2 regions of the Exiguobacterium sp. s16 genome follow, and region 2 is predicted to be linked to the other one. Evidence: predicted binding sites of a transcription regulator. Region 2 holds the regulator's gene; the other holds the start of a gene.

Region 1 (14,828 bases), on a different contig from region 2:
TACTGAGCCATTTGATGCCGCGGTCGAGACCGGTCGTCGTCGAAGTCAAAAACAAGACGGTCAAAACAACGATAATCAATACTTGGACGAGCGCCGTGTTCGGCAACCCGAAGACACTGTTCAAACCACCGTTGATTTGGAGCACACCGAGACCGAGTGACGTGGCGACACCCATGACGGTCGCGATGACGGCTAAAATATCAATCGTTTGATTGAGCGGCTGTTTATAAGCCCTGTCTTTAATGAGCGGAGACAGACTCGTCGAAATAAGGCCGTCCGCATTTCGGCGGAACTGGAAATACGCGATAATCAAGCCGACGATGGCGAAGACGGACCATTGGCTGACGCCCCAATGGAAGAAGGAATATGCCATGGCCAATCGAGCTCCTTCGACGGTTAGCTCGGTCGTATCCGCATACGGAGGGGTGATGAAATGGCTCATCGGTTCGGCAACGCCCCAAAAGACGAGTCCGACCCCGAAACCAGCGGAGAACAGCATCCCGATCCAAGTAAAGAACGGGTATTGCGGACGGTCCTGGTCCGTCCCGAGCCGAATCTTCCCGTATTTACTGAACGCGAGGAAGACGAGGAAGACGACGAATAAGAAGACGGCGAGTAAGTAAAACCAACCGAACGAGCGGGTCGTGAAGTTGAAGATGTTCCCGGCAATCGTCGCGAACAACGTCGGACGAATCGCGCCAAACAGGACGAGGAGAGCGATGAGACTCGCCGAAATGTAGAACACGCGATTCAAGCGTGGCTTTTCAGGTGAAGTGTTCATGAGGACTCCTTTCCAAACGCACAAATTATTATTTAGGACTAATAAATATTTCCCTATTTGCGTGAAAGGAAAACGCCTATATGCCAGAATGGTGTCTTCTTTGCGTTGAGATGGATGAATTCGGGGAATGGAATGATGAGACGTGTTTGAAAGGAGATTGGAATATGAAATTGATTGCCATCGATTTAGACGGGACGTTATTGTCTCGAACTGGTATCATCACAGAAACGAACCAAGACGCAATCCGGCGTCGCCAAGCCGAGGGAGATTTGGTCGCCATCTCTTCGGGCCGATCGATTCACGATATCGAAGAGTTGCTGCGACGGAGCAGATTGACTTGTCCAATCTTGTCCGGGAACGGGGCGATCGCTTTCTATGAGAATGAGCGCATTTATTACCACGCGCTCCCGAAAGACGTCGTACAGGAGTTATGGGATGTGGCCCATGAGCACGGAGCGTACGTCGAATTTTACACGAATGCCGGGGTGAAAGTACTCCGTTCGGGTACCGATTTACTGAAGGGCGAGTTGGATGAGGTGTTGCCACACGACCAATCGTTCTCACGGGAATGGGGTGAGCGAGAGATTGAAATTCAAAACGAACAGTTCGGGCTGACATATGTTGATGCGATCGAGGACATCGACTTTGAGGCCGACGAAGTGTACAAAGTCTTTGTCTATTCGTTCGATCGGCGCAAACTGCACGAGCTCCGGAAACTGTATGAGCCCCGGACCGACATTTTGATCACGACGGCAGGCTGGACAAAAATCGAGATCGGTCATCCGAATGCGAGCAAAGGGATGGCCTTGACGCAGTTGGCAGAGCATCACGGCATTCCACAAGCGGATATCGTGGCCATCGGGGACAATTTGAACGACATCTCGATGTTCGAAGTGGCGGAAACGAGGATTGCGATGGGGAACGCCGTCGATCCGTTGAAAGACATCAGCACCCATATCACGAAGGATGTTGAGGACGATGGCGTCGCCTATGCGCTCGACCATTATATCGACGACTAAATTTTGAAGAAATGGTGAACAGGGATTCGATGTCACGTAAAACGGTTAATGTATTAGTGTAGTCCTCATTCAACGTGTTGAGCTGAAAGGGGGCAACGGATGAAACGAAGATTCAATCGTTGTTTGACTGAGGCCGGCTCGGTGAAACGAGAGACAAGTTGGTTGAAAGACCGGCGGACTAGGTGATCTCCTGATTCAAACTGTCGTCCACCTGACCTCGCGCGAGAGGTGAGGGGCAGACAAAAAGGATATGTGGGAGGCAAAACGTCTAGGAAGCTCGGTGTTTCAAAACAGGTGGGCATGATGAGGTTCATGATGGATTTCAACCTTATTACGTCGAAACGCAGTCATGGCCGTTTTGGAGGCAATGTCTCTGTGCAGGGCCAGATTGATGTTCAGACGAACGAACGCTCCGAAATCGCGTTCTGAACCGCGTCCATTTTCTAGCACGTATCGATTGATTGCATGGGACGGTCGGCCGGGAACTTTCTCGGTCGGGTGAAAGTCCGCTCTACTAGAAACGCTCACCGTTAAGCGCCACAGACGTGGCGCTTTTTCTTATGGGGTGAACGTGGCGACCCGGTCCGGTTGTTTACCATCCGCTTGTTCGAACTTCACGCGATGGCCGTCCGCAGCTTGTTCGACCTGAAATGTATAGGCAGCGTCAGGCTCGTCTTCGAACGTCAAATCATACACGTAACCGCTTAAAGAGAGGGTGCCGTCAATCGAATACGCATCCGCCGAAATGTTATAATGAGTCGCAAGGTATTGCTCTAAGGCACGTTCGCGTTCCTCGATTTCAGTCGAGTAGCGAACGTAGAGGAAGGTGGCGAGCGTGATTGTGACGACGAGGGTGGTTCGGAAAATCGTCTCCCAGTTTTGTTTTGGCATGAGCGCATCTCCTTTCCATACAAAGATAAGAATTTCAGAATATTTTACGAAAAATTCTGACAAATTACAAGATGAAATAGTGAGGAGTGACGATATGCCGAAAATATATTGGCTCGGGACGTTCGTGAGCGGATTGATTCTCATGATGATGGGAGAAACGGGCGCTGTCCCCCGTGTTGTTCCTTATTTTTTGATGGCGCTTGGGGTGACGGGTTTTCTCGTCCAAGCTTGGTTCGAACAAAAACGACACCGCTAAGCGGCGCCGTTTTTTTGGTTACATCGATTCGAGCAGTTGGTTCAGCACTGTGTCGATGTCTGCTTGGATCGCATCGGCCTGTTGCTGCAATGTCATTAATTTCTCTAGATTGTTCGTCTCATTCATCTGGTGCAGGAGTGATCGATGCGATGCTTCGAGCTCGGTCAGGCGAGCTTCATCCGCCGCTATGTCTCGGACATGTACCGCCGTCACAGCCGATTTTGTTGATTTCGTTTTCTTAGGTGCCACTACAATTGCTTCCGGTTCGCGCTGACGTTTTTCAAGTGCATACGTCACATTTCCCGGGAAACGTGTCGCTGTCCCGTCAAGCCAATACGTGATCGGGAATAGCTTGTTCAAGAAATAGCGATCGTGCGAGACGGCGACGAGTGTACCGGTAAAGCGGTCGAGTGCGTCTTCGAGTGCCTCTCGTGCTTCGATGTCGAGATGGTTCGTCGGTTCGTCTAACACGAGCACGTTGATGTCCTCGTGCATAAGGATAGCAAGCATGAGTCGCATCTTCTCGCCGCCGCTCAAATCTTTGACCGGTTTGAAGACGCTCGCGCCATAGAAGAGGAACTGGGCCAGCAGTTGACGGGCCTTCCCTTCATCGACGGCGATGCGATCACGGAACGCCTCGATGAGCCGGTAAGAATCATCGAAGTCGATGTGTTGCGACAAGTAGCCGATTTGGGCCCGTTCCGCTCGTCGCACAGTGCCCGAGGCCGGTTCGAGGTGACCGAGCAATACTTTCAACAACGTCGACTTGCCGCTCCCATTTGGGCCGACGATGGCGATGCGTTCGCCATGACCGGCGTAAAACGAGACGTTTTCGAAGACGGTCCGGTCGTAAGTGACCGTCACATCGATTGCTTCGAACACATCGCGTCCGGTCCGACCCTGAGCCGTGAACTGAATGTCCGGTTGAACGGCCTCGAGGCGAGGGCGTTTAATCGTCTCGATGCGGGCGAGCGCTTTCTCCATCGATTTGGCACGGCGATAAAACTTCTCGTTCGGTGGATTGCCTTCGTTCGCCCACTGCCTTAGCTGGCGAATCGTTTCCTTCATCTTCTTGATTTTCTTCTGTTGTTCCGTATAGGCATGAAACTGATCGAGCAACCGTTTTTCTTTTTGGGCGACGAATGCGCTGTAGTTGCCATCGAAACTGGCCAATTCCCCGTCCTCACATTCGACGATGCGCGTGGCGACGGCGTCGAGAAACACGCGGTCGTGCGAGACGAGGAGGAGCGTGGACGGACTGTCACGAAGGAACGACTCGAGCCAAGTCATCGCTTCTAAATCGAGGTGGTTCGTCGGTTCATCTAAGATGAGCAGCTCTGGTTCTTGAAGCAACGCCAAGGCGAGCCCGACTTTTGTTCGTTCGCCACCGCTTAGTGTATCAAACGGTCTGTCGACGAAGCGGGTGAGGCGCAGTCCGTCGATCATCGCATTCACTTTCGAATCGATGGCATACCCGCCACCGTTCTCATAGCGCATCTGCAGGGCGCCGTATGTCTCCAGGAGCGCTTCGATGTCGTCACTTGAAATCATCTGTTCCTCAAGTCGTCGCATCTCGTCACCGAGTCTCGTTAACTCGGCGAACGCGGTATAGAGCACGTCTCGACCTGACTTATCGGGATGGGCGGGAATCTGGGCCAAATAGCCGATCGTCAGCCGTTGTTTTCGATAGATTGTTCCTTCATCTGGGGACTCGGTACCGACGATGAGGCGCAGGAGCGTTGTCTTGCCGCTCCCGTTCCGTCCGACGAGCCCGATTCGCTCGCCTGCGTTTACTTGAAGATTGGCATCAGTCAAGACGGCATGGCCGCCAAATTGTTTTTGAATGTGTTGTAACTCGATAAACATGAGTGGTTCCTCCTAAAGTAGAGGCCTATCAAAAAAGCCGAACGCAAAGAAGCGCTCGGCAAGAGAGAGAGGCGCTTTGTCGTATTTCAGCAATGTCTAAAAAAGAACAGACGGGTCCTGTGATTACGCGACATCGTGAAAAATCGCACGCAAAATGTACAAATGTTCTGTTGACAAATGCGTACGTCCGACAAAGTTCACCTTTCTCCCTCCTTTCAATTATCATTATGGTAAGTGTAAGCGATTTCGGTCGGTTCGGCAACTGGGGGGATACAGGAATATCAAGGGTCGATGTCGTATTATTTAACATCAGAGATTAGGGGGGAGGCACGTCATGCGTAAAGAATGGCTCGGCGCCATCAGTTTAACGCTCGCCGCCAGCATTTGGGGCGGGATGTACGTCGTCAGTAAATATGCGCTCGGCTATATCGAGCCTTTCACGCTCGTCTGGATGCGCTATGCCGTCGCGTTTGTCGTTTTATTCGTGATGTGGGGAGCGTTCGGACGCGAGCGGATTGCCCGGAGCGACTGGAAATGGATCGCGCTCGTCGGCGTCATCGGTTACGTCGCCTCGATTTCGTTCCAGTTCATCGGCACGAAACTGTCCGACGCTCATACGGGATCGCTCGTCACGGCGGCGACGCCGGCGTTCATGGTGATCTTCGCCCGAGTCATCTTAAAAGAGCGGCTCACCCCTGTCAAAATCGGGTCACTCCTGTTGGCGACGATCGGGGTCATTATCGTCGTCGGCTGGCGCGTCGAAGGCACGTATTTCATCGGTAGCCTCGTCTTGGTCGGTGCTGCCATCACATGGGCGCTCATGTCCATCTATGTGAAAATCGCTTCCGAGACGACGTCGTCGTTGACGATTACGACGTTTGCCATCGGCATCGCCTTCGTGTTGATGACGCCGCTCATGGGGATGGAAGTGGCCGCTTCCGGCTTACCGAAGATGAACATGGTGCTATGGCTCAGCGTGTTATATGTCGGCATCATCTCGACAGCCGGGGCGTTTTTCTTTTGGAACAAGGGAATCGAATTGATGGATGCGAGTGTCGGGTCGCTGTTCTTCTTTTTCCAACCACTCGTCGGCGGCTACCTCGGCTGGCTCGTCCTCGACGAAAGGCTCGATCGTAACTTCTTTATCGGTGCCGCCTGCATCGTCACGGCCGTCACGTGGTCGACACTCGCCGAACGGCGGCAAAAACGGATAAGTGACGCAAGACTCGCCTCAGAACGGTATATCCTATAAGTGAAGACGGTCGACCCGATAAGGGCCGATCGTCTTTTTAAAATCCGTGATGATCGAGTTTGTCTTCGTCGCGCTTCATCTCGAGTTCGAGCCGCTGAATCGCGAGTTTCTCTTGCTCGATTTTGAGTCGAAGTTCTTCTAAACGCGCCTTCCGTGTCTTGTTGAATGTGTCCGCGGCGATTGACACGACAACGATGACCATAATGTAGAAAAAGAAATCCATTTGTTTTCCTCCTCTTAGCGTAAGCTGAACAAATCCGTCACCAGCTGTTGCGTGATGAGCGCCTCACGCCCATCGGTCATGATCGGTGTATCGTCGGCCAATGCCGAGATAAAGTGGTCGATCGCCCCTTGGAACCCGCGTTGGGTCAAGAGCGTGTCCCATGATCCGAACGTCTTCGTCGAATGGGCGCCGTGTTCGAACCGTTGGAGCGTCACCATCTCGTCGACCGTCACGCGAAGGCCATCGTTGATTGCGACGAGTCCTTCATGATTGACACCCGCTTGGCGATGCATCGATGTCGTATGAAGACCGTGTTCATCTTGCCAGACGTGACGGGCGAAATGGAGCCCGTTCGTCTCGGTCGTCTCGATGTGCCCGGTCACGAGGCGCAAGTCGCTTCCAGCAAAATAACGTATCGTGTCGACGACGTGCAAATAGTCATCGAGCAGCGTGAACTGATAATCGTGACCGCGCAACCCGTCCCCGCGATGCTTGACGAAGTCGAGTGTGTGGAACGGGGCTGCTTCTTTCACGTGCTGATACATCGGGGCGAAGCGGCGATTGAAACCGACCATAAGCTTCCGGTTCGTCCGTTCGGCCAGCTCGACGAGACGTTCCGCCTGCTCGATCGTCGCGGCGAGCGGTTTGTCGACATACACATCGACGCCGTTCGCGAGTAGATACGAGACGATCTCGTAATGCGTCTCGGTCGAACTGTGGACGAACGCCGCATCGATGGACGCCGCGAGTTCGGGAAGTCCCGCAAACGACTCCATCCGATGGGCCCGACAAATCGCGTCGCGCTTGGCGACGGTCGGAGAATAGGCACCGATCAGTTCGAACGATGTGCTGTTCGTCAAAATCGGTAAGTAGGCTTTCTGAGCGATGCCGCCGAGACCGACGACACCAATTTTAGGCTGACGCATATGTACCACTCCTTTGCTTTCATCATAACGAAAAAAAGACCGAATGACACGTGCGCATAGTGCGTCAGGTCATTCGGTCCTTGCTTATAGGCTGGCAATGAGCACGATGTCGCCTTCGGGCGCCGTATTGCCCCGTTCGGGTTCTTTCGTGACAGCGACGGTATCCCAGTCCATCTCCGATTCGGTCGAATCGAGTGTATAGATGACCGTCCCGTTGCCTTTGTCGTCGGTGACGAACGCACCGGTCGGAATCGGAGCATCATCTTTTATAAGCCAAACTTGATACACCTCGTTCGCTTCGAGCGCATCGAGCCCGTTCGTTTGGACGATGAGCTGGCGCTGACCGTCTTGTTCGGCCAGATAAGCGACACCTTCCGATTCGCCTTCGAGCGGAACCGTCTCGGTCAACGCGATGCCGTTCGGCTCCTCTTGATTCAATAGCAGATAGCCGTTCCCGACCAAGGAGAGCATGAGTGCGGCAGCGAGGGCGAGCGCTCCCCATGGCGCCTTCTGTTTCTTCTTCGTGGCTGTGAAGGGGGTGATCGGGGTCGGTTCGTCTGGCTTCGACTCCGTCTCGTCTTCTGCGAACACATTGTCGAGGATGCGTGCCTTCATCCCGCTTGGCGGTTCAGCCGGTTCAGAGAGGAACGCGACGCCGCCGACGAGGGCCTCGAGTTGTTCGAGCTCTTCTTGACACGTTTGACATGTCGCGAGATGCGCTTCAAACCGGATGCGTTCGTCTTCCGTCAAATGCTGGTTGAAATAATCAATCAATTGGTCACAAGCGTTCATCGTTCCACCTCCTTATCATTTAAATCATGGGATAGATGCCTTCGTAACTGTTTCAACGCTAATCGAATCCTTCCTTTTACGGTACCGAGCGGGATACCGCACGCATCGGCAATCTTTTGTTGGCTGAGTCCTTGGAAATACATGAGACGGACGACTTGTTGTTGCTCGACCGGAAGCTCGGCCATCGCCGTCTCGATTTGCGTCCGCTCTTCTTGCCATTCGACCTCGGTCTCGACGGACGGGGCCGGGGAAGGGATGGCTTCAGCGTAAGACTCATCTAGTTGCAGGTCGGGTTTTCGTTTGCGAATCAAGTCGATCGTGACGTGACGGCTCATCGTGAACAGCCACGATTTGAATTTTCCTTTTGAGTCATCGTATACGCCACCACCGCGCCACAGCTTGATGAATACTTCCTGCATCGCTTCTTCGGCGAGGTCGCGGTCTTTCGTCAACTGCATGACGAAAGCATACAGGATTCGTTCGTAGCGATCATAAAGTGCTTCGAGCGCTTGTTTGTCTTTTTGCCTGACACGCTCGTACAATTCAATATCAGTCATGGCTTTCTCCTTTATGCATAAGGGAATCCCTTGTATTGATCTAACGGATGAAACCGTGAAATGGATGCCTATTTGAGGTGACTATTTTGTGAACTGTCGTTATGTAGTCCCGTGCTTAACGGGAGCATGTCGACGTCGCGTCGCCGAGTCGGCGGAACAGTTTCAAATTCAAGGCACTGAGCAATCGATACGTCACGTAACTGGATAGCGTCGCCGTGAGGATCGTGACGAGAAGTGCGGGTCCGTTCGAGAGCCATTGTTGCCAGACCGGATACGTTCGTATCCCGAATAAAAAGGCGAAGACGAGCCCGAACCCAATGAGCATTCCGCTATACTGACAGTAGTAGCGGCTTAATCGGTTTTTCATTATGTCACGTCCTTTCTCTCTTTTACTATACGAGATGGGGTATGACGACACAAGGAGGATGACTATGAAACGATTTATCGAGGAGGGGCGGACGCTCATCTGTTTTGATTTCGACGAGACGTACTTCCCGCATGCTTGCTCCGCGAAGCAGTTGAAGCACTTGCGGCAACTCGAAGATTTTCTCGAGAATCATTCACATCGTCTGTCGACGATGTGGGTGACGGGAAGTTCGCTTGAGACGATTATAGAGAAAGTGAAGCGGGCCGAGATGCGGTACTTCCCGCATCGGATCGCGGCAAGTCTCGGCACGGAACTTTATCAAGTGACGGCGACGGGGCAATTGGAGCTTGATCCCGGTTATTCGTCACGATTCCCGCACGATTTTTCGACCCGTGTCGACCATGTCGTCGACAGACTAGGGCGAACGCTTGCGATTGAACCGCAAGCGAATCTCGGGACAAGTGCTTGGATGCATAATTACTATTATCATGGCGAATCGGAGGCCGAGCTCGCACTCATTCGTTCAGCCGCAAGTGACTTTGGAATCGCCGTCAACGTCAGTCGGTGCAATCCGCTCGCCGGAGACCCGGATGGCGCCTACGATATCGATTTTATCCCACAAGGAGCGGGAAAAATCGCTGCGGTCGACTACGTGTGCGACCGATATGCGTTTCAGACCGAGCACGCCTATGCGTTCGGTGATAGTGGGAACGACTTGGGGATGTTGAGGTATGTCGGCAACGGCTATGTGCTTGGCAACGGGACGGAAGAAGCCAAACGAGAACATGGTCGTGTCACCGAGGGCATGTATGCGGATGGGATTCTAGAAGTGTTACATCGAGCGATGCGATAGACGAACTTAAGCGCTGGCGACTAAGCGTAGCGCCACAGTCTCCACCCGCTCGAACAAATGGGCTTTCAGCCGGTGGGTCGTCAAATCGAGAGGGAGACGCCGTTTCCAGAGATCAGTGAACACCTCGGATAGGACGGCCTCGGCCAAGTCGGCTCGCGTCGTCAAGCGGAGGGCGAGTGAGTATAAGATGCGCTCATAGCGGTCGTAAAGCAGTTCTAGCGCTGAAGTGTCGCGGTTTAACAATCGTGCGTATAAATCGTGATCGGATATGAATGACATGGTGAACTCCTTTAGGAATGAGACTGTCTCGTGGTTTGAGTTGCGGGCAAATGACGTAACCTTCTTATTTCACTTATGGCGTGAACGTAAACGGTTACTTGCCGATTCGGGCACATTCAAAAACACCCAACGTTCCGCTGATGGGCGGTCGATTGGGTGTTTGTTGTTAAAACGACGTATAGCAGTGAGGGCATGTCTGGGTGTTCCCACCGGACCGTTTGAACGTTTTCTTACAGTTCGGACAAGTGACGGTCACACTTTCTGTCCCGAATAGACTGCCACGATTAAATAAGACATTTCGTAAATTCGGCAAGGCCTTGGCGGCAAAAATCATGGAGATAAATAAGACGGCGGCCAAAACGGCCAACATGACATAGGTCATAACGGGCGTACCCCTTTCGTGAAACATTCATTTCTTCTAGCATACGGGAAATTGTTCAAACGCACACCTCTAGACTGGAATTAAGAACAAACGTTCGTTATAATAAAGGTAACAAAGGAGGGAGATAGGATGAGGCAAGAAGTCATGCGTTGGATGCGAAATGGACGAGTCGTGGAAATGGTGTATATGGATCGGAATGGGGTCATTTCAAAGCGACGCGTCAAACTGATGAAGTTGCAAGGCGATCGACTCGTCGGCTGGGATGTGAAAAAGCAGGCCCGTCGGACGTTTTGTATGGACCGTGTCCTCGCCTGTCTCCCGACGATCGAACGTGCCAACGGACGAGAGGAGAGAATCGGATGACACCACTTCCGAAATGTTCGGCACCGGCTGAACGGGCGCTCCAGGCCGCTTATATCGATACGCTCGAACAGTTGGCCACCTATACAAAGCAAGAGATTTCGGCGTTGCACGGCGTCGGACCGAGTGTGTTGCTGGTTTTGGAGTCTGCGCTCCATGAGCAAGGACTTCGGTTCACCGACAGCGAAATACATTCCTAGTCCCGTCCTGGACTAGGAATTTTTTGGTTGGGCGATTGTATTGCACGTAAAAAGGGAAGTAATATATTTGTCATCTCCATTACAGCCTAATATCTAGTACCATGACGATAAGGTTTGCGAACCTAGCGACACCCATGAGAAAGGAAGTACACAGCATGAGGACGAAACGTTTATCCGCCATTCTAGGAAATGAGATGGATGACATCGAACGCGATCCATGGGTGACCGGAATTGAGACAGATTCCAGAAAGGTCAGTCCAGGGAATTTATTTATCTGTATCCGCGGTTATACAGTGGACGGACATGAATTCGCTGAGGACGCCGTCTCCAAAGGAGCGGTTGCTGTCATCTCGGAATACCCGCTTGACCTTGAGGTGCCGAACCTTGTCGTCGCGGACACGAAGCGGACAGCCGGCGTGGTGGCCAGTGCTTTTTATGACCACCCTTCACATCGGATGCGCATTTATGGTGTCACCGGTACGAACGGGAAGACGACGACTGCGACGTTGACATATGATTTATTTCGTCTGTCCGGACGACCGGTCGGGATTGTCAGTACGATCGGAGCACGTTATAAAGATCAAACATTAAAAACCCCTAACACGACGCCGGAAGCCGTCGTCTTACATCGGATTTTGGCCGAAATGGCGGATGCCGGCGTGACCGACTGTGTCGTCGAAGTCTCTTCGCATGCGATGATGGAAGGACGTGTCGAAGGCGTCCGATTTCACGCGGCGGCGTTCACGAATTTGACGCATGACCACTTGGATTATCATCGCTCAATGGACGAATATGCCCGGGCCAAAGCCCGATTGTTCGAACAAGTCGAAACGACAGATGGGGACGCCATTATCTTGAACGCCGAAGATCCGGCCAGTAAGACGATGGCCGCGTTTGCCCCGACCCGTCGACGCATTATGTATAGCACGCATGCGGACGTACCCGCTGATATTCAAGTCATTTGGCATGACCAGACGGTCGTCGTCAAAATGAACGAGCTAACGATCGAGGCGCCAGTTCGCTTCATGGGCGCATTCAATGCCGCCAACTTGGCCGCGGCCATCGGTCTCGTCTCGACGTCGGAACTGATGTTGCGTTCGATTATCGCCAACGTACCGGGACTCACACTTCCGAAAGGGCGCCTCGAACGACTCGATACAGAGGACGCCGAGATTTATATCGATTATGCGCATACACCGGACGGGCTTGAGAAATGTCTGTCGACGCTTCAGCAAGGGGAGCGCGAACTCGTTGTCGTCTTAAGTGCGGCGGGCGACCGAGATCCGACTAAGCGGGCGGAGATGGGCCGCATCGCGAGTCGCTATTCCGACGATTTGATCGTGACCGTGCATGACGTGCGGACGGAAGACCCGAAGCACATCATCGACGGGTTACTTCAAGGCGTTGACGCGAATACGCATTATGTGGCGTTCGAGGAGCGACGAGATGCCCTGCGTCACGCAGCGCAACAAGCGCTCGTCGGCAAACGGATCGTCGTCGTCGGAAAAGGGCATGACCATGTCGAACGCGTCGGTCAAGAATCGATTCCTTTCAACGAATCCGATATTTTATTAGAAGAACTGAAAAAACGAAAAGGCCAAGAACCGGCCGTTTAACGAAACGATGACAGCTGTCATCGTTTTTTAATGTGTCATTTTAGGAAAAGAAGGTAATAACTACTAATGTAACGATATCGAAGGAGGAGAACAGACATGTCAGTTTTGTATAAAGAGTTTACAAATGATGAAGAAGTCGTGACCGCCATTCAATCGATGAAAACGAAAGGGATTGAGGACAAGCACATTTATGTCATCACCCACGACGATGACCGGACCGACCGTGTGGCCGATAACGCCGACGCGAATACGGTAACGGCATCAGACGTTGGCCTGGGGACGGCCGCGAAAAATGTATTCCGCAAAAAAGGCGATGAGCTTCGGGCCCAGTTCGAACAGCTCGGTTTCTCATCGACTGAAGCGGATCAACTTGAGAAGAAATTAGACCAAGGCAAGGTGATCGTCGTCGTCAAAGATGCACCAGCCGGATTCACTTTATAATTCCACCACCATGGAGAATACAGAGACAGGGCTGAATCGATGGATTCAGCCCTGTTTGTATTAGTCGTGGATGCGGACGACGGTCCGGCCGCTCAGTTCGCCGCGCATCATCGCCTCGGCGTGACGAGGGACATCGTGGAGCGGAATCTCGTGGACCATATGGTTGAGCACGTTAGAATCGAGTAGCTCACCCAGTCGATTCCACGCCTTCAGACGTCGTTCGATTGGCTGCATGACGGAGTCGATGCCGATTAATTTGACTCCTCGTAAAATAAACGGATAAACAGTTGTTGGAAGGTCGGAACCGCCGACAAGTCCACAAGCTGCAACGGCACCTTCATAACGCGTTTGACTCAAAATATTCGCAAGAGTGGCCCCACCAATCGAATCGATTGCCGCATCAAACCGCTGTCGAGCTAACGGACGAACCGCTCCCTCAAGTTCGTGCCGATCGATGACGGTATCAACGCCAAGTGCTTGCAAGTAAGGGGAGTCTATTTTTCCTGTTGATGCAATGACGTGGTAGCCGAGTTTACGAAGTAAAATGATTGAAAAACTACCTACGCCCCCGGTTGCGCCGGTTACGAGCACTTCTTCCCCTGGACGAACACCGGCGTGTTCGAGCGCATCGATTGACAGCATAGCCGTCAGTCCAGGCGTCCCGATTGCAATGGCATCTCGCATGCCCATACCTTTAGGCAGTTTCACAAGCCAATTTCCGGGAACTTGTGCAACTTGGCTGAAACCGCCGAAATGCCGTTCACCGATCCCGAAACCGGTCGCGATGACTTCATCGCCGGCTTTGAAATCAAGATGGTCGGACTCGACGACTTTGCCTACGAACTCGCACCCGGGGATGAACGGGTATTGATTGACGATTTTTCCGGGCTCGGTAAGACCGAGGGCGTCCTTATAATTGAGTGCGGAATAGTGGACCTCGACGAGGACGTTCCCGTCTTCTTCTTTTGGAAGGGCGTCGAGCTTGACGTCGGTCACCGTGGAATGGAGACGGTCGTCTGTCTTGTTGAGAACGAGTGCTTGAAATGAATCTTTCATGTGATTGACCCTCTTTTCTGTATTTGTAATTTTTTACTCTATCAGTTTACCCTTCATAAATAAATATATGCACGAATGTTTCGTTCTAACGGGGAGTGGAATGGTACAATGAAAGAGATTCAACTAGAGTGAGGAGGAATGAAGCATGCGGCACGACGACTATGAGTTTGATGAAGAAGTAGAAGAAGGCGAATTGTTTAACGTATACGACATTCTGCCACCGGATGGAACCATTCTTGAGATGGCTACGGCCGAAGAGATGGTACGTGCGGCGGAGCTCGAGGCGACGCATAATGCGCTCGAGCGAATCCAAGACTCAAACTTCCAGTTGTCAGGAATCACTTTTAAAGAGTTGCTGGCAGAGTTCGAGCGATACGAGCAAGAATCGATGGAATTCTGGACAGGCGTTTATAGCCGATTGCGCATTCCATGGGCATGGACGATTCGAATCGATGTGGCCAACGGTCCGATTCACGTCGTCAATGACCGCGACATCTTTATCGATGAAGCAGACTTCGAAGAGTACGATTTCGAAGAATATGCTGATGATGATTACGAAGACGAAAACACAGACAATCAATGAATCCAAAAACGTCTTTCCCTCATTCGGGGAAAGACGTTTTTTTGCTGTCGAGGAACGTTGTGCGAATGCGTGTCATTTCCGTCGCCCCGAACCAAAGTCCGACGCTACATAAGATGGCAACACCGCTC
Region 2 (14,828 bases):
ACGCGAACGAAGCTCGCAATCAGGCCCATCATTAGTGCGACGAGGGTCGATCCCCAAAATATCGACATTCGGTCAACCCCTTTTAAAATCCGGTGAATCCTACTAATTCGCTCATCCAAGCAGCGAAGCGATTCATGCCATCAAAATATAATACGACGCCGAAGGCCATCATCAAATAACCTCCGAATTTTGCCACCTTGGCACTGTTGCGCGCCAAGTATTTGATTTTCCCGACAAAGCTCGCCATGATGAGGAATGGGATGGCGAAGCCGATGACGTACGCCAACATATAGCCCATCCCTTGACTCGGGTTCGAGGCCGCGAGCGCGATGACACCGGCAAGAATCGGTCCAGTACACGGGGTCCAACCCGCCGCGAATCCAATTCCGATCAATGCCGTTCCAAAGTAGCCGCTTTTACGCTCCCCTAAAGCGAGCTTTTTCTCACGCATCATGAAACTAGGTTGCCAAAGTCCCGCCAAAAAGACGCCGAATACGAAGATGAGGATGGCACCGAACATGCGCAAACTATCCTTATATTGAATGAACACGTCGGCAATGAGCGAGGTCGACAGACCGAGCACGAGGAAGACGATCGAGAAACCAATCAAGAATGAGAACGTGTGAAACCAGGCCGTGCGTTGTCGCAGTCCCTCGCTCTTTAAATCAGAGACTGAGACCCCAGTGATATACGATAAAAAGACTGGATACAACGGTAGCGTGCACGGTGATAAAAATGATAAGACGCCCGCCCCAAATGCGAGCCAAAGTGTGACTTCCATGCGATCTTCCACCTTTCAGCCCCATTATAGCGAAAACCTTTTCAAAATGCTCGCATCTTTTTCCGAGCACCTTACATGATTGAAGTTGTAATCTTTGAAATGGAAATGAAACTTGTAAACGGTAGTGTTAGATGCTAAGATTTGGATATTCTTATTAGTCAGTATCGATCTTAAAATGATGGGGGAAACACCGTGGCGGTCATCACAGCTGAAAACTTACATTATGCCATTGAACAGAAACGCGATGAACTGTATGAAATCGCCTCGCAGCACAGTTGGACGTCTCCAGAAGTGATTCATGTCAGCCAAGAATTGGACAAGCTGATTACACGTCACGTCCTAGCCATACACGCTTCAGACCACATAAATTAATCGAACCAAACGGCCCGTCCTTCTTTGAAGTGGCGGGCTTTTTCCATGGAAAAAAGACACCTTGACGGTGTCTTTTTTGTAATTTATGACATCAGACGTTGACCAGATTGAAGTTCGTACATCTTTTTGTACAGCCCATCCTGTTTTAAAAGCGCCTGATGGTTACCTCGTTCGACGATCTCACCCCGATGAAGGACGAGAATCAAGTCGGCATCTTGAATCGTCGACAGACGGTGAGCGATGGCAATCGTCGTCCGTCCCCGTCTCATCCGATCGAGGGCGAGCTGGACACGCTCCTCGGTCTCGGTGTCAATCGAACTCGTCGCCTCATCTAAAATCAAAATCTTCGGGTCACGGGCGACCGTCCGGGCGAAGGCGAGCAGTTGCCGTTCTCCGCTCGAGAATGTCGCGCCGCGCTCACCGACCGTATGTCCGTAACCGGCCTCAAGCTTCTCGACGAACGTATGAGCTTGCACGAACTCGGCCGCTTCCCGGACTTTGTCCGAGTCGATCGTCGGATTGAACAGTTTCAAGTTATCCTCGATCGTCCCTGTGAACAAAAATGGATCTTGGAGCACAAGCCCGACTTTGGCTCGGAGCTCGGCTTCCTCGAACTGCTCAATCGGATACCCGTCGATCGTGATTTGGCCTGATTGATACGGATAGAACCGGGTCAACAGGTTGATGATCGAACTCTTTCCGCTACCCGTGTGACCGACGAGGGCGACCGTCTCGCCTGGTTTGGCGACGAATGATATCTGTTTCAATACATCGACTTCCCCATCGTAACTGAACGTGACGTTCTCGAACCGGACTTCCCCGGAGCCGATTTCGGCAGGACCGGCAAGACTCTTTCCTGGAGCCGGTTCATCCGTGTCCAAGATTTTGAAGACACGGTCCGCCGAGACGACCGCCTGTTGAAACTCGCTCAAGCGTTGCATGATGTCGAGCACCGGACGGAAGATGCGCTCGATGTAGCTGATGAAGGCATAGACGACCCCGACCTGCACTTGCTCGGTCGTCGACAAGACGCCGTAATAGCCGAGCAGTCCAATGATGGAGAAGGCGAGCAACAGCTCGATGATTGGTCGCAGCAACATGCTGTCGAGCTTCAAGTTTCGATAGCGTGCCTCTTGATGGGCCTCGTTCGTTTCTTCGAACTGGCGGACGAGCCGCTCTTCTTGACGAAACTGTTGAACGATTCCCATCCCGTTGATCGATTCATTCAATTGCCCGTTCAGTTGTGACAACAAGTCACGCACTTGGGCAAAATATTTTGTCGAATAGCGGCGATACGCCCAGATGATGAGCCAGAACAGCGGAACAAGGACGAGCCCCATCGTCGCGAGCGTCGGTTCGAGGATATAAAGGAACACGTACGTCCCGACCAATTGAACCGCTGACTGTACAAACGTGCTCATTACCCCGACATACAGTTCCTTGACGGCCTCGGTGTCGTTCGTGATTCGAGAGACAAGCACTCCCGCCGGAGTCCGGTCAAAGTAGGCGAGCCGCATCCCCATCACATGTCGGAAGATATCCATCCGGATGTTTTGCACGATCTTCAAGGCAATCTTTTGGAACGAAATTGACTGCAAGTAGTCGAAGATGATCGCCGAGATATGGAGGACGAGATAGACGACGAGCAAGGTGACGACCCAGTTTGTCGGATAGACGCCAGGCGTCACGAACTCATCGATGAACACTTTGATTAAGAACGGTCCTGCGAGTTTTGCGCCGGTGGCGAGCAGCAAGAACACAAAAGCGAGTCCGAGCGGACGTGCGTAGCGGTTCGTGTAGGCCAACAGGCGTTTGATGACCGCCCATTCCTGAACGTCATGCTTCATGGTGGCCACCTCCTTCGACAATCGCCTCGAGTTGTTGGCGATCGTACGTGTCTTTGTACCAACCGGGCTCGCGAATCAAGTCCTGATGACGCCCGCGTTGGATGATTCGACCGTCCTCAAGGACGAGAATCTCATCAGCGTGCTCGACCGCGGACAGTCGATGCGCCACAATCAAGCGGGACTGGTCAGGGTTCCCGGTCCGGAAATGCTCGATGATCGCCTCCTCCGTCTTCGCATCGACAGCCGAGAGGGCATCGTCGAGGATCAACACGTCCGCCTCAATCATGAGGGCACGTGCGATTGAAATCCGTTGCTTCTGACCACCCGACAACGTCACACCCCGTTCCCCGACGAGCGTGGCGTATCCTTCCGGCAGCCGCATGATGTCATCATGAACCTCGGCGATTTTGGCCGCCTCCATGATTTCGTCGAGTTTCGCTTCCGGTTTGCCGAATGCGATATTGTTCGCAATCGAATCGCTGAACAAGAAATGATCTTGCGGGACGACGGCGACTTTATCGAGCAGAAGTGATTTTTTCACTTGGCGAATGTTGACACCACCGATTTTGATCGTCCCATCATGTACGTCATACTCTCGTGTCAACAAGCGTACAATCGTCGTCTTACCAGAACCGGTACGGCCGACGAGTCCGAGCGTCCGTCCGCGTTCGAGGCGGAATGTGACGTCTTGCAGGACGGGCGTCTCGTCATAGCGGAACGCACGAATATCCGCTTCAATCTCCGAATGGGCGAGTTTCGTCGCCGCCATCGGGTCATCCTGAATCTCAGGTTTGACGGCGAGCATCCGCTCGATCCGGTCGTAAGACGCCCGCCCTCGTTCGACGATATTGAACAGCCAGCCGAACGCGAGCATCGGCCATGTGAGCAATCCGAGATAGGCGGTGAAACTAACGATCTGTCCGATGGTCAGCTCTCCTTGTTCAATCAAATACGCCCCATAACCGATCGACAAGATATACGAGAGGCCGACGATTCCAAAGATGGTCGGGTCGTACAAGGCGTCGATTTTCGCGACACGTACGTTTTTCGCCATGACTTCGTCGGATAGCTTCTCGAACGAGTCAACGTCGCGGCCGACTTCCCCGGTCGACTTCAACACCCGGACACCGCTGACGCTCTCTTGGACTTTATCGTTCAGTTCAGAGAACGCCGCTTGGGCGACCCCGAACCGATTATGTAAGAGTTTGCCGTATCGCGTCGTCAACGCGACCATGATTGGCAGCGGCAACAATGCCACGACCGTCAACTTCCAACTGATGGTCGTCACCATCGTGATGATGACGAACGTTCCCATGGTGATGCTATCGACGAGTGTCAAAATCCCCGCACCCGCCGTCGTCGAGACGGCTTGGACATCGTTTGTCGCATGGGCCATCAAATCCCCGACCCGCGACTTCTTATAAAACCGTTGATCTAAATCGGTGAAATGACGATAGAGCTGACTCCGCAACATCCGACCGAGGCGAATCGAAGCCCCGAAGATGAAGTATCGCCAGAAGAAACGGGCCACATAGTTCCCGATCCCGACGGCCGCGAGCCCGCCGAGCAACATCCATAATAAATCTGTTCCAAGCGTTCCCCGGTTGATTTCATCGACGATTCGTCCGATGATGCGCGGCGGTATAAGTTCGAGCGCCGCGACGAACATGAGTAAGACGATGCCGAGCGCATACGTCCGCCACTCGAGCTTGAAGAACCAAGCTAGTTGTTTGAATACACGAATTGGAAACACCCCCTATGTTGTCTTGAATTCAGACTATTCTATTAGATTAGCGAAAGTTTGTTCGATTGTCTAACAAAAACTGGATGAAAAAAGCACTTTGCGGGCGCAAAGTGCTTCGGTCAATCGAGTTTATTTCTTTTCGTTCTTCATTTGAACGTTCATGGCGCGCATCACTTGGTTGACTTTCTTCTGTGACGGCTTTTGACCCATTTGCATCATCAATGTACGAATCATATCTTCGTTGATCGGTGGGTTCTGTTCGAGGTAGTTCATCATGTATTTACGAGCGATAAAGAAACCGATCGCAATACCCCCGATTAGTGCTGCCACGATAAGAAGAATCCAGAATAATGTACTCAAGGCTTAACCTCCTCTACCATATGAAACATCGTTTTTTACTATACACTATATTACGCTAATTCGCTAGTCGTCTGAAAAAAAAGTGGTGACCCAAAACCTCTGGGCCACCACTGACAACATGCGATTAAAGTGATTTGACAGCTGCGACGACGTTGTCGACCGACATACCGTATTCTTTCATGAGGAGATCCCCAGGAGCAGAGGCGCCGAACTTGTCGATGCCGAGTACTTTTCCGCCGAAACCGACGTATTTGTACCAACCGAGCGTCGCGCCCGCTTCGAGCGAGACACGTTTCGTAATCGACGACGGAAGGACCGATTCTTTATACTCTGCCGATTGCGCTTCGAACAATTCCCACGAAGGCATCGAGACGACAGCCGCGTTCACGCCTTCAGCCGCGAGTGCTTCGCGAGCTTCGACGAGGACGTGTACTTCAGAACCTGTACCGAGAAGAAGGACGTCTGCCTCGCTTGAGTTGCCGGCGACGACATAGCCACCTTTAGCTGCGTCTTCAACCGACGTACCAACGAGCTCTGGCAACGCTTGACGCGTCAAGACGAGAAGCGATGGTGATGTTTTCGTCGTGATTGCTTGCTTCCAAGCCGCGATCGTCTCTTTTCCGTCAGCTGGACGGAGAACAGACAAGTTTGGCATCGCACGGAAGCTCATCAAGTGCTCGACCGGTTCGTGCGTCGGGCCATCTTCGCCGACCGCGATCGAATCGTGTGTCAAGACGAACGTTGATGGGATTCCCATGAGCGCAGCAAGTCGAACTGCCGGGCGAAGGTAATCCGAGAAGACGAAGAACGTCGCGCCGTATGGGAGGACCCCACCGTGGAGCGCCATCCCGTTGACGGCTGCTGCCATCGCGAATTCACGGACCCCGAACCAAATGTTGCGGCCGGCTGGATCTTCATCGAAGTCCGCAGCGCCTTTGATCATCGTGTTGTTCGAACCAGCGAGGTCAGCCGAGCCTCCGAAGAGAGTCGGAACCGCTTTGGCGATCGCGTTCAATACTTCACCGCTCGTTTGACGAGTCGCTTTTTTCGAACCGATTTCGAACGTCGGCAATTCGCTGTCCCAACCTTCTGGGAGCTCGTTGTTCATCGCACGCTCGAACTGGGCACCAAGTTCAGGATGTGCTGACTTGTAAGCTTCAACGAGTTCGTTCCAGTCCGCTTCATGCTTCGCGCCTGGCTCAACGACTTTATCGTTGAACAAGTCGTATACTTCGTTCGGTACGTAGAAGTTCTCGCCTTCCCACTTGTAGAACTGCTTCGTGAGCTCAATTTCAGCTTCGCCGAGTGGTGCACCGTGTGATGCCGATTTGCCTGACTTGTTCGGTGAACCGAAGCCGATAACCGTCTTCACTTCGATGAGGGTCGGTTTCGACGTTTCTGCTTTCGCTTCGTCGATTGCTTTCGCGATCGTATCGATATCCGTACCATCTTCGACACGGATCACTTGCCAACCGTAGGCGTTGAAACGATCTTCAACGCTTTCCGAGAACGATTTGTGAAGGTCGCCGTCAAGCGAGATATCATTTGAATCGTAAAGGACGACGAGTTTGCCGAGTTTCAAGTGACCAGCGAGCGAAGCAGCTTCTGCCGATACGCCTTCCATCAAGTCACCGTCTCCGCAAATCCCGTATGTGAAGTGGTCAACCACTTTGAACTCATCGCGGTTGTACGTCGCTTCCAAATGTTTCTCTGCCATTGCCATCCCGACAGCCATGGCGATCCCTTGTCCGAGCGGTCCAGTCGTCGCGTCGACACCTGCCGTGTGACGGTACTCTGGATGCCCAGGCGTTTTCGAATCCATTTGGCGGAACGATTTGAGATCGTCCATTGAGAGATCGTAACCAGATAAGTGAAGAAGCGAGTACAAGAGCATCGAACCGTGTCCCGCTGAAAGGACGAACCGATCACGGTTGAACCAGTTCGGGTTTTTCGGGTTGTGACGCATTTTGTCCGTCCAAAGTGTGAACGCCATCGGAGCCGCACCCATCGGCATACCCGGGTGACCTGAGTTCGCTTTTTGGACCGCATCGATTGAGAGCGTCCGAATCGAGTTAATCGCTAATAATTCTTTAGTAGTTGTTTCCACTAATTTCATCCTCTCTGTTGTTAACAAAGTTTCTACCCGTCATATTTTAGCACACTCATTCGTGTGTCACAACTAATTAATTAGTATAACACATTAAATGGAATCGTTTACTTCCTTTCGTTTGAAAACGCATCAATGAGTCCCCCTGATCAACGTTCGCGTATAACAAACATGCACATCCTATATGAAATAGGATGTGCATTCATGGTCATTCTGAGCGGTAACGTTCCTGCTCATCTTTTAATTTTTCTGGCGTTACGTCGTTTCCTTCCGGATCGACGACCTTCATTCCCATCATCTGTGATTTGAATGATTGGCGGAACGCTTGCAAATATTGTTGGCGCAGCGCTTGCTGCTCGTCCATCTCTTGTGGTGACAGACCATCTGTCTTTGCTTTGTTGGCGAGGAAATTGATTCGCTCCAACTGTTCAGGTGCTAGCATCGGGCTCGCCCCCTCTCTACTGAATTTGTCCTTCTACTGTACAAAATCAGCGAGCAGGAATCAAGTTTCTGGTACCGACACGTGCTCCAAGTAGCGCCGGTTCACGGTCGCTTTCGATACCTCATAACCAAAACCGCGGAGGGTGGCGGCAATTTCAGCGAACGTGAGTCCACGTTCACGCAATTGGACGATTTCTTCAATCGGAACTTCGATTCGGCTCCGGCCGCCCTGGTCATGGTGCTGGATATTCCGATGCGGATTAAATCCGTTCGCGACCGCCCGACGCATTCCGCGTGAAATTTTAGCGTTATGGATCTTGCGTTGATACTCTTCGACGACACTGACGATTTCGAGCACCATCTTCTCGGCGTCGGAGACGATATATTCATCGGACGACTGCATCGTCAACAAGCGCACGTTATGTTTCATGAGCGTATGCAAGATAGCGATTTTTGCATTTCCCCGTCCGAGACGGCTGTCATCGCTCACGAGCACGGCATCGAGATCAGACGTCGAGACGTGCTCCAATAGATCGAGCAGTCCCGCCCGATTGACCTCATACCCGCTCTCTTGTTCACTGATCACATCGACAACCTCAGCATCAAGACGTCTCGCCATCTGCTTCAATTCGTCCGCCTGACGACTGAGCGACGTCTCTTGGGTGGACTTGTTCGTCGATACGCGACAATAAATGACGACTCGCATCGCGTCACTTCCTTTCTTTCCATTCGCCCTCTACGATACACAGGATGAAGGGATGTTCGCAATCAGAAACGATTATTCGGCGGCGAACCACGTCGTCTTGTCGTCTTTTTTCTCATCCCGTTTAGCGAGAATATGCGCTTCGAGCGTCTCCGCCTCTGTCAAGGCGACTTCTTCTTCAATACTGTGTTCGACTTTTTGTTCGGTCACGACGACCGCTTCGTTGTCACGAAGCTCTCCGACCGCGAAAAATACGAACATACCGAATGCCAACATGCCGACTAAGATGATTCCATTGATTGTGTCTCTCATAATCATTGCCTCCTGGGAATAAGAATACACGTTCTCGAGAACGTCTGTTCGTTTATCTGTTCTCATCATAAAATAAGAACTTCTGTTCGGTCAAGCAGAAAAAAACGAACGAATGTTTGTGCGCTCATGTGTTCTTGTGTTAAACTAAACCCATAAAGAATAGGATGCGTTCGCAGGTTATTCGACATAATCGAGGTGAAATCCATTGAAAAAAATGTCAGCAAGACAACAACAGATTCTTGATTTTATAAAAGCCGAGGTTCGGGCGAAAGGGTATCCCCCTTCGGTCCGCGAAATTGGCGAGGCTGTCGGGCTCGCATCGAGCTCGACTGTACACGGTCACTTGGACCGTCTTGAGAAGCGTGGATTGATTCGACGTGATAAGACGAAGCCACGCGCCATCGAGATTTTGGATGAAGAGATGTCCGTCGTCGAAGACCACGATGCCGTCATGTACGTGCCGGTCATCGGGAAAGTCACAGCCGGTACGCCGATCACGGCCATCGAGAACGTGGAAGAACACTTCCCGCTCCCGGCTCACGTCGTCGGTTCCGACAACGTCTACATGCTCTCTGTCTCAGGAGACTCGATGATTAACGCGGGGATCTTGGATGGGGACCGCGTCCTCGTCCGTCAACAGAACACGGCCGACAATGGAGAGATTGTCGTCGCCATGACGGATGAAGGTGAAGCGACCGTGAAGCGGATTTATAAAGAAGCTTCGAAAGTTCGCCTCCAGCCGGAGAACGACGAGCTCGAAGCGATGTATTTCGATAACGTGTCGATTTTAGGGAAGGTCATCGGTGTATACCGCACGATTCACTAATGGCTAGTGGCAAGACACATACCCGTACGAATCTCGTGGCAATCGGTGCTCTTGCGATTGCCACGCCTTTTATTGACATCGATGTTCCGACCGTGTTCTTGCTTGGCGCCCTCATCGGGACGTTCTGGCTCTCCCCGGATCTCGATTTGAAGTCGGACGCCTATTATCGATGGGGACCGCTTCGGGGCTTTTGGCTCCCTTATGTGAAGATTATGCCCCATCGGTCGTTATTCTCGCATTTTCCGCTCTTGAGCGATCTGATCCGGGTCATCTATCTCGGTTTCCCGCTCACGCTTCTGCTCACGGTCACGCCGTATGAGGAAGTTGTCAGATCGTGGCTCGATCTGAACGGGGCAGCATGCTTCTTCGGACTCGTTTTCGCGACGACGCTACATACGACGCTCGACTATGCGTCCACGTTCTTCAAACGTGCGTTTTAACCAGATCGTTATGCTACACACCCAAAAAGGGCAACCCGTCTAAATAGACAGGGTTGCCCTTTTTTGAACCGTTTATTATATAGAAGTTCAATAACTTTTATGCAACATGACATGATGTTCAGCCACTTCTCGTCCATTTACTAACAAGACGACACGATGCTCCCCTGGATAATGCCGACGGGTCGTCAAATCTGACCAGTCGTGCACTCTGGTCGCTGCAAGTCGCGCCCCCCCAGCGACGGTTCTATTCGCTAGCAGGAATGCTTTACGACTCGCTTTCCCGTTGGCCTTTATAAACTCAATCGCGTATTCGATACGAATATAAGCAGCATCCCCTGGACGAATGGACACATCGTATTGAATCTCGCACGCCTCCCCTATGCTGATCACGTTCGGATGTATAGAAATCGATGAGTCGACGGTTAAATTTGTTTCCTGCGTATAACCGAATATCGTTAACGCGTCAGGATGGGCTGACTTGATCAGTGTCCGGCATCCGTGTCTAATGATCCAATCGGTATGAGGATGCTCGCCCTGCCATCGTCGCGAGACTGCGAGTACAGCTTCTGGGTGATCTTTCGAGATATCGTTGAGGTTGTTAGCGACACTTTTTCTCACATATAATGATGGATCGTCTTTTAACAACTCTAAAATCTCCAACACTGGAGCTGGGTCTTCTTTGAACATCGGTAACGATTCCGCCCACGGAAGGCGAGGACGACAACCCTCACTCGCCAAACGCCGAACATGTTCGTTCGGATGAATGGCCCAAGCTGTCATTTGGTGCATCACACGCGTTGGTTCCCGCAATAAAAAAGACCTGATCGCAAATTCAGAAGACGACTTCTGTGTGAAGCGTTCGAGCGCTGACATCGAGCGTTCCCAATGCTCTTCTGCCTGTCCATACACCGCTACAAAGTCCGGGAAAAACAAATAAGGAAAGCCGACGCAGTCATCTGCAATTTCAACCAATACGTCCAAAGCTGATTCGTAATCCTGTGGCAAATACTGACCGAGTTTTATCGAAATACGTCGAGTACGCCCTTTGAGTGCCAACGCTTCCCACGATTCATCTATGATTGATGCGATAAAAGCCTGTACGTCAAATGACGGATACACGGTTTGAATACGTCGTCCAAATTCCAACAAAAAGGTCTCATCATACACGTCTTTTAATGGTGTTGCCACTTCTCGTCCCCCTATCCCATTCCATTACATTTATAGTGATATACATTCTCCCTCATTATATTGATTAGTTGAAGCGAATTATAGAAAAAGAGTCCTGAATGAGCACTTCATACGAAGACTCGTTCAGGACTCTGATTTTAAAGGGAATATCCCTTATTAGTCGACTTAGTAGAGCGTCATGTACTGATCGCGTTCCCACTCTGTCACTTGCGTACGGAACATATCCCACTCGATTTCTTTCAACTCGAGGAAGTGCTCACCGATATGTTCACCGAGTGATTCCATGACGACTTTGTCGGTACGGAGTACTTCGAGCGCGTCGAAGAGCGTAGCCGGAAGGTCGTCAATCCCGTTAGCAACACGTTCTGGCTTGTCCATGACGTAGATGTTGCTATCGATCGGCTTCGGAGCCGCCATTTCTTTCTCGATTCCATCAAGACCTGCAGCCAAAAGCGTGGCCAAAGCGAGGTACGGGTTCGCCGCCGGGTCGACCGAACGTACTTCGATACGTGTCGAGAGGCCACGGGCCGCTGGTACACGAACGAGTGGTGAACGGTTGCGCGCGCTCCATGCTACGTAGCAAGGTGCTTCGTAACCAGGAACGAGGCGCTTGTACGAGTTGACAGTCGGGTTACAGACAGCCGTGAACGCACGAGCGTGCTCGAGAATCCCTGCCGTGAAGGCGCGAGCCGTGTCAGAGAGTTCCATTTCGCCGTTTGGATCGTAGAAGACGTTCGTGTCCCCTTTGAAGAGCGACATGTTGGCGTGCATCCCTGAACCGTTGACACCGAAGAGTGGCTTCGGCATAAACGTCGCGTGAAGACCGTATTTCGCTGCGATCGTCTTGACGACGAGTTTGAACGTTTGGATGTTATCGGCCGTCGTGACCGCATCTGCGTATTTGAAGTCGATCTCGTGCTGACCTGGTGCGACTTCGTGGTGTGATGCTTCGATTTCGAAGCCCATGTTTTCGAGCTCGATGACGATCTCTTTACGGCAGTTCTCGCCGAGGTCGACCGGTGCCAAGTCGAAGTAACCGCCTTGGTCGTTGAGTTCGAGTGTCGGTTGGCCGTTCAAGTCTTTCTTGAAGAGAAAGAACTCAGGCTCTGGTCCGACGTTGAACGCTGTGAAGCCGAGCTTCTGCATGCGCTCGAGGTTACGCTTCAAATTGCCGCGCGGGTCACCGCTGAACGGTTTGCCGTCCGGCGTATAAATATCACAAATCAAGCGAGCGACTTTACCGCTGCCGTCTGTCCACGGGAAGACAACCCATGTGTCAAGGTCTGGATAGAGGTTCATGTCTGATTCCTCGATGCGTACGAACCCTTCGATTGAAGAGCCATCGAACATCATCTTGTTATCAAGTGCTTTGTCCAATTGGCTGATCGGTACCTCGACGTTTTTGATCGTACCGAGGATATCCGTGAATTGAAGACGAATAAAGCGTACGTCCTCTTCTTGTGCGATGCGTTTGATGTCTTCTTTCGTGAACGTTTTTCTGGCCATGGTGAAATGTCCCCTCTCACATTGTGTAATGGTTAGTGTACTGGCGTCATCGATAAAAACGTGACAGCTCACCTTGAATGAGCGACGTCTTATTGAAACGGCCAGCTTCTTGAAGCTGTGTTTTCAATAATTTGTGTAACTCTTGTTCAGAGATCTTCGGTGCTTCATCGACCGGTGCCTTTGGTGATTCCGCATCTTTGGCGTCCGTGTTGTCGAGCATATGACGAATCGCCGCCAAGTTGAAGCCTTGGTCGATAAAATCCTTGATCGTGAGTAGACGTTCGACATCATTAAAGGAATAGAGCCGTCGTTTCGATTCCGTCCGACTAGGCGAAATTAGACCCTGTTCTTCATAGTACCGAATCTGTCTACCTGTCAGCTGTGTCAAATCTTGAACGATTCCAATCGGAAACAACGGGTTGGAGCGACGAAATTGATCGGCCATCTCTTACCCCTCCTTTTCTGTCTCACACTGTGAGAATAATACATGACAACTTACCTGTCAATAGATGTTAAGAAAGTTAACATGACATTTCGGTTACAACTTCTGTGAGATATTGTCACGGTCAAATGTGACGAGCTCTTTCGTCCGCAATTGGCTCAAGGCGAGCATGAGCGCGACCTTGACGTGGGCGTAAGTCAATCCGCCTTGGACGTATGCCGTGTATGGAGCCCGGAGCGGTCCATCGGCCGACAGTTCAATCGATGATCCTTGAATGAACGTCCCGGCCGCCATGATGACGTCATCCTCATAGCCCGGCATATAGGCTGGTACCGGCAACGCGTGGGCATTGACCGGTGACGCCATTTGGATGCTCTGACAGAAGGCGATCATCTTGTCACGGTCGCGGAACGTCACCGATTGAATCAAATCGGTCCGGGGCGTCGTATAATGCGGGTCGGTCTCGAAACCGAGCAATCCGAGCAGGCTCGCCGTCAAGTGTGCCCCTTTCAACGCTTGGGCGACCGTATGTGGCGCCATGTAAAACCCTTGGTACATCTCTTGGAGCGAGTAGAGTGACGGACCGGCCTCGCTCCCGATGCCTGGCGTCGTCATGCGGAACGAACAGCGTTCGACGAGTTCTTTCGTCCCGGCGATATAGCCGCCCGTCTTCGCCAAGCCGCCACCCGGGTTCTTGATGAGCGAGCCGGCCATGAGATCGGCCCCGACGTGGGTCGGTTCGATCGTCTCGACGAACTCGCCGTAGCAGTTGTCGACGAAGATGAAGACGTGCGGATGTGCCGCTTTGATCTTCCTGATCGCCTCACCGATTTCTTGGACCGGGATGCTGCGACGATTGGCGTAACCTTTCGAGCGCTGGATGCCGACGAGCTTTGTCTCAGGACGAATCCGTCCGATGACGGTCTCGACGTCGATTCGGTCCTCTTTCAGCTCGACAGTGTCGTAGCCGACACCGAGCTCTTTGAGCGACCCACGGCCGTCTCCCCGAATCCCGACGATCTCTTCGAGCGTATCGTACGGCTTGCCGGTGATATAGAGCAGCTCATCTCCTGGCAACAACACACCGAACAAGGCAATCCCGATGGCGTGTGTCCCGGAGATGATTTGCGGACGGCATAGGGCGAGGTCCGCCCCGAACACGTCGGCGTAGATCGACTCGAGCGTGTCGCGCCCGATATCGTCATAGCCGTACCCGGTCGTCGGATTGAAATGGAAATCCGACACTTTGTGTTTCTTGAACGACTCGAGGACACGGTATTGGTTGAACTCCGCCGTCGCCTCGATCGTTTCAAAATATGGTTTTACCCGTTCTTCCGCCTCGGTCACGAACGGGGCCAATTCATCATAGTACGCAATCTTTTCTTGCCACATCATTGTTTCACACCTCAAATGGTTTCAGCGTCGCATATAGACGCGTGTCTTCTCTCATATATCCGACGAGTTCGACCGAACCGTCATCGAGGAACTTCTCCTCGAGACGATACATCGAATCTTTGGCCGGATGGTAATGCTCGAACGAGCGGACCGGCAAGACGACGTGTACTTTCGTCAACACATCCGCAATCTTATCTTCAATCGCGCCGATGAGCGTCTCGATATCGGTCGAATCGAGCGCCGAGATGACGAGCGGTCCGCCGACGAAGTCTTCGGTCAACCGGTCTTTCTTATTGTATACCTCGAGCTGCGGTACCTCACTCGCCCCGAGTTCCGACAAGACCGAATTCGTCGTGTCGATTTG

Evidence for each region. The regulator LexA, encoded in region 2, represses DNA repair genes until DNA is damaged. The targets are predictions, from matches to a motif close to CGAACATATGTTCG.
Region 1: KNP86_RS07480 (WYL domain-containing protein) is a predicted target of LexA. The motif match lies at 10,528-10,541, and genes of this name have one in related genera.

Annotation. Positions count from the first base shown of each region.
Region 1 covers NZ_JACSLM010000003.1:88,381-103,208, forward strand. The annotation lists gene KNP86_RS07410 (BCCT family transporter) at 1-781, opposite strand, end outside; gene KNP86_RS07415 (HAD family hydrolase) at 946-1,800, shown strand; gene KNP86_RS07420 (hypothetical protein) at 2,359-2,691, opposite strand; gene KNP86_RS07425 (hypothetical protein) at 2,786-2,947, shown strand; gene abc-f (ribosomal protection-like ABC-F family protein) at 2,966-4,813, opposite strand; gene KNP86_RS07435 (DMT family transporter) at 5,148-6,065, shown strand; gene KNP86_RS07440 (hypothetical protein) at 6,103-6,288, opposite strand; gene KNP86_RS07445 (Gfo/Idh/MocA family protein) at 6,303-7,214, opposite strand; gene KNP86_RS07450 (anti-sigma factor) at 7,299-8,006, opposite strand; gene KNP86_RS07455 (RNA polymerase sigma factor) at 8,003-8,563, opposite strand; gene KNP86_RS07460 (hypothetical protein) at 8,679-8,930, opposite strand; gene KNP86_RS07465 (HAD-IIB family hydrolase) at 8,995-9,783, shown strand; gene KNP86_RS07470 (sigma factor) at 9,790-10,062, opposite strand; gene KNP86_RS07475 (DUF2614 family zinc ribbon-containing protein) at 10,229-10,444, opposite strand; gene KNP86_RS07480 (WYL domain-containing protein) at 10,574-10,807, shown strand; gene KNP86_RS07485 (helix-hairpin-helix domain-containing protein) at 10,804-11,004, shown strand; gene KNP86_RS07490 (UDP-N-acetylmuramoyl-L-alanyl-D-glutamate--2,6-diaminopimelate ligase) at 11,160-12,620, shown strand; gene KNP86_RS07495 (YflT domain-containing protein) at 12,717-13,061, shown strand; gene KNP86_RS07500 (MDR family oxidoreductase) at 13,122-14,117, opposite strand; gene KNP86_RS07505 (hypothetical protein) at 14,263-14,700, shown strand; gene KNP86_RS07510 (hypothetical protein) at 14,720-14,828, opposite strand, start outside.
Region 2 covers NZ_JACSLM010000002.1:462,453-477,280, reverse strand. The annotation lists gene KNP86_RS05955 (CcdC family protein) at 1-62, opposite strand, end outside; gene KNP86_RS05950 (cytochrome c biogenesis CcdA family protein) at 83-781, opposite strand; gene KNP86_RS05945 (aspartyl-phosphate phosphatase Spo0E family protein) at 974-1,153, shown strand; gene KNP86_RS05940 (ABC transporter ATP-binding protein) at 1,237-3,000, opposite strand; gene KNP86_RS05935 (ABC transporter transmembrane domain-containing protein) at 2,990-4,744, opposite strand; gene KNP86_RS05930 (YneF family protein) at 4,874-5,104, opposite strand; gene tkt (transketolase) at 5,229-7,220, opposite strand; gene KNP86_RS05920 (DUF896 domain-containing protein) at 7,420-7,653, opposite strand; gene KNP86_RS05915 (YneB family resolvase-like protein) at 7,714-8,358, opposite strand; gene KNP86_RS05910 (hypothetical protein) at 8,431-8,667, opposite strand; gene lexA (transcriptional repressor LexA) at 8,873-9,493, shown strand; gene KNP86_RS05900 (metal-binding protein) at 9,493-9,933, shown strand; gene KNP86_RS05895 (DNA alkylation repair protein) at 10,021-11,121, opposite strand; gene glnA (type I glutamate--ammonia ligase) at 11,287-12,627, opposite strand; gene KNP86_RS05885 (MerR family transcriptional regulator) at 12,674-13,072, opposite strand; gene KNP86_RS05880 (methionine gamma-lyase family protein) at 13,166-14,461, opposite strand; gene hflX (GTPase HflX) at 14,469-14,828, opposite strand, start outside.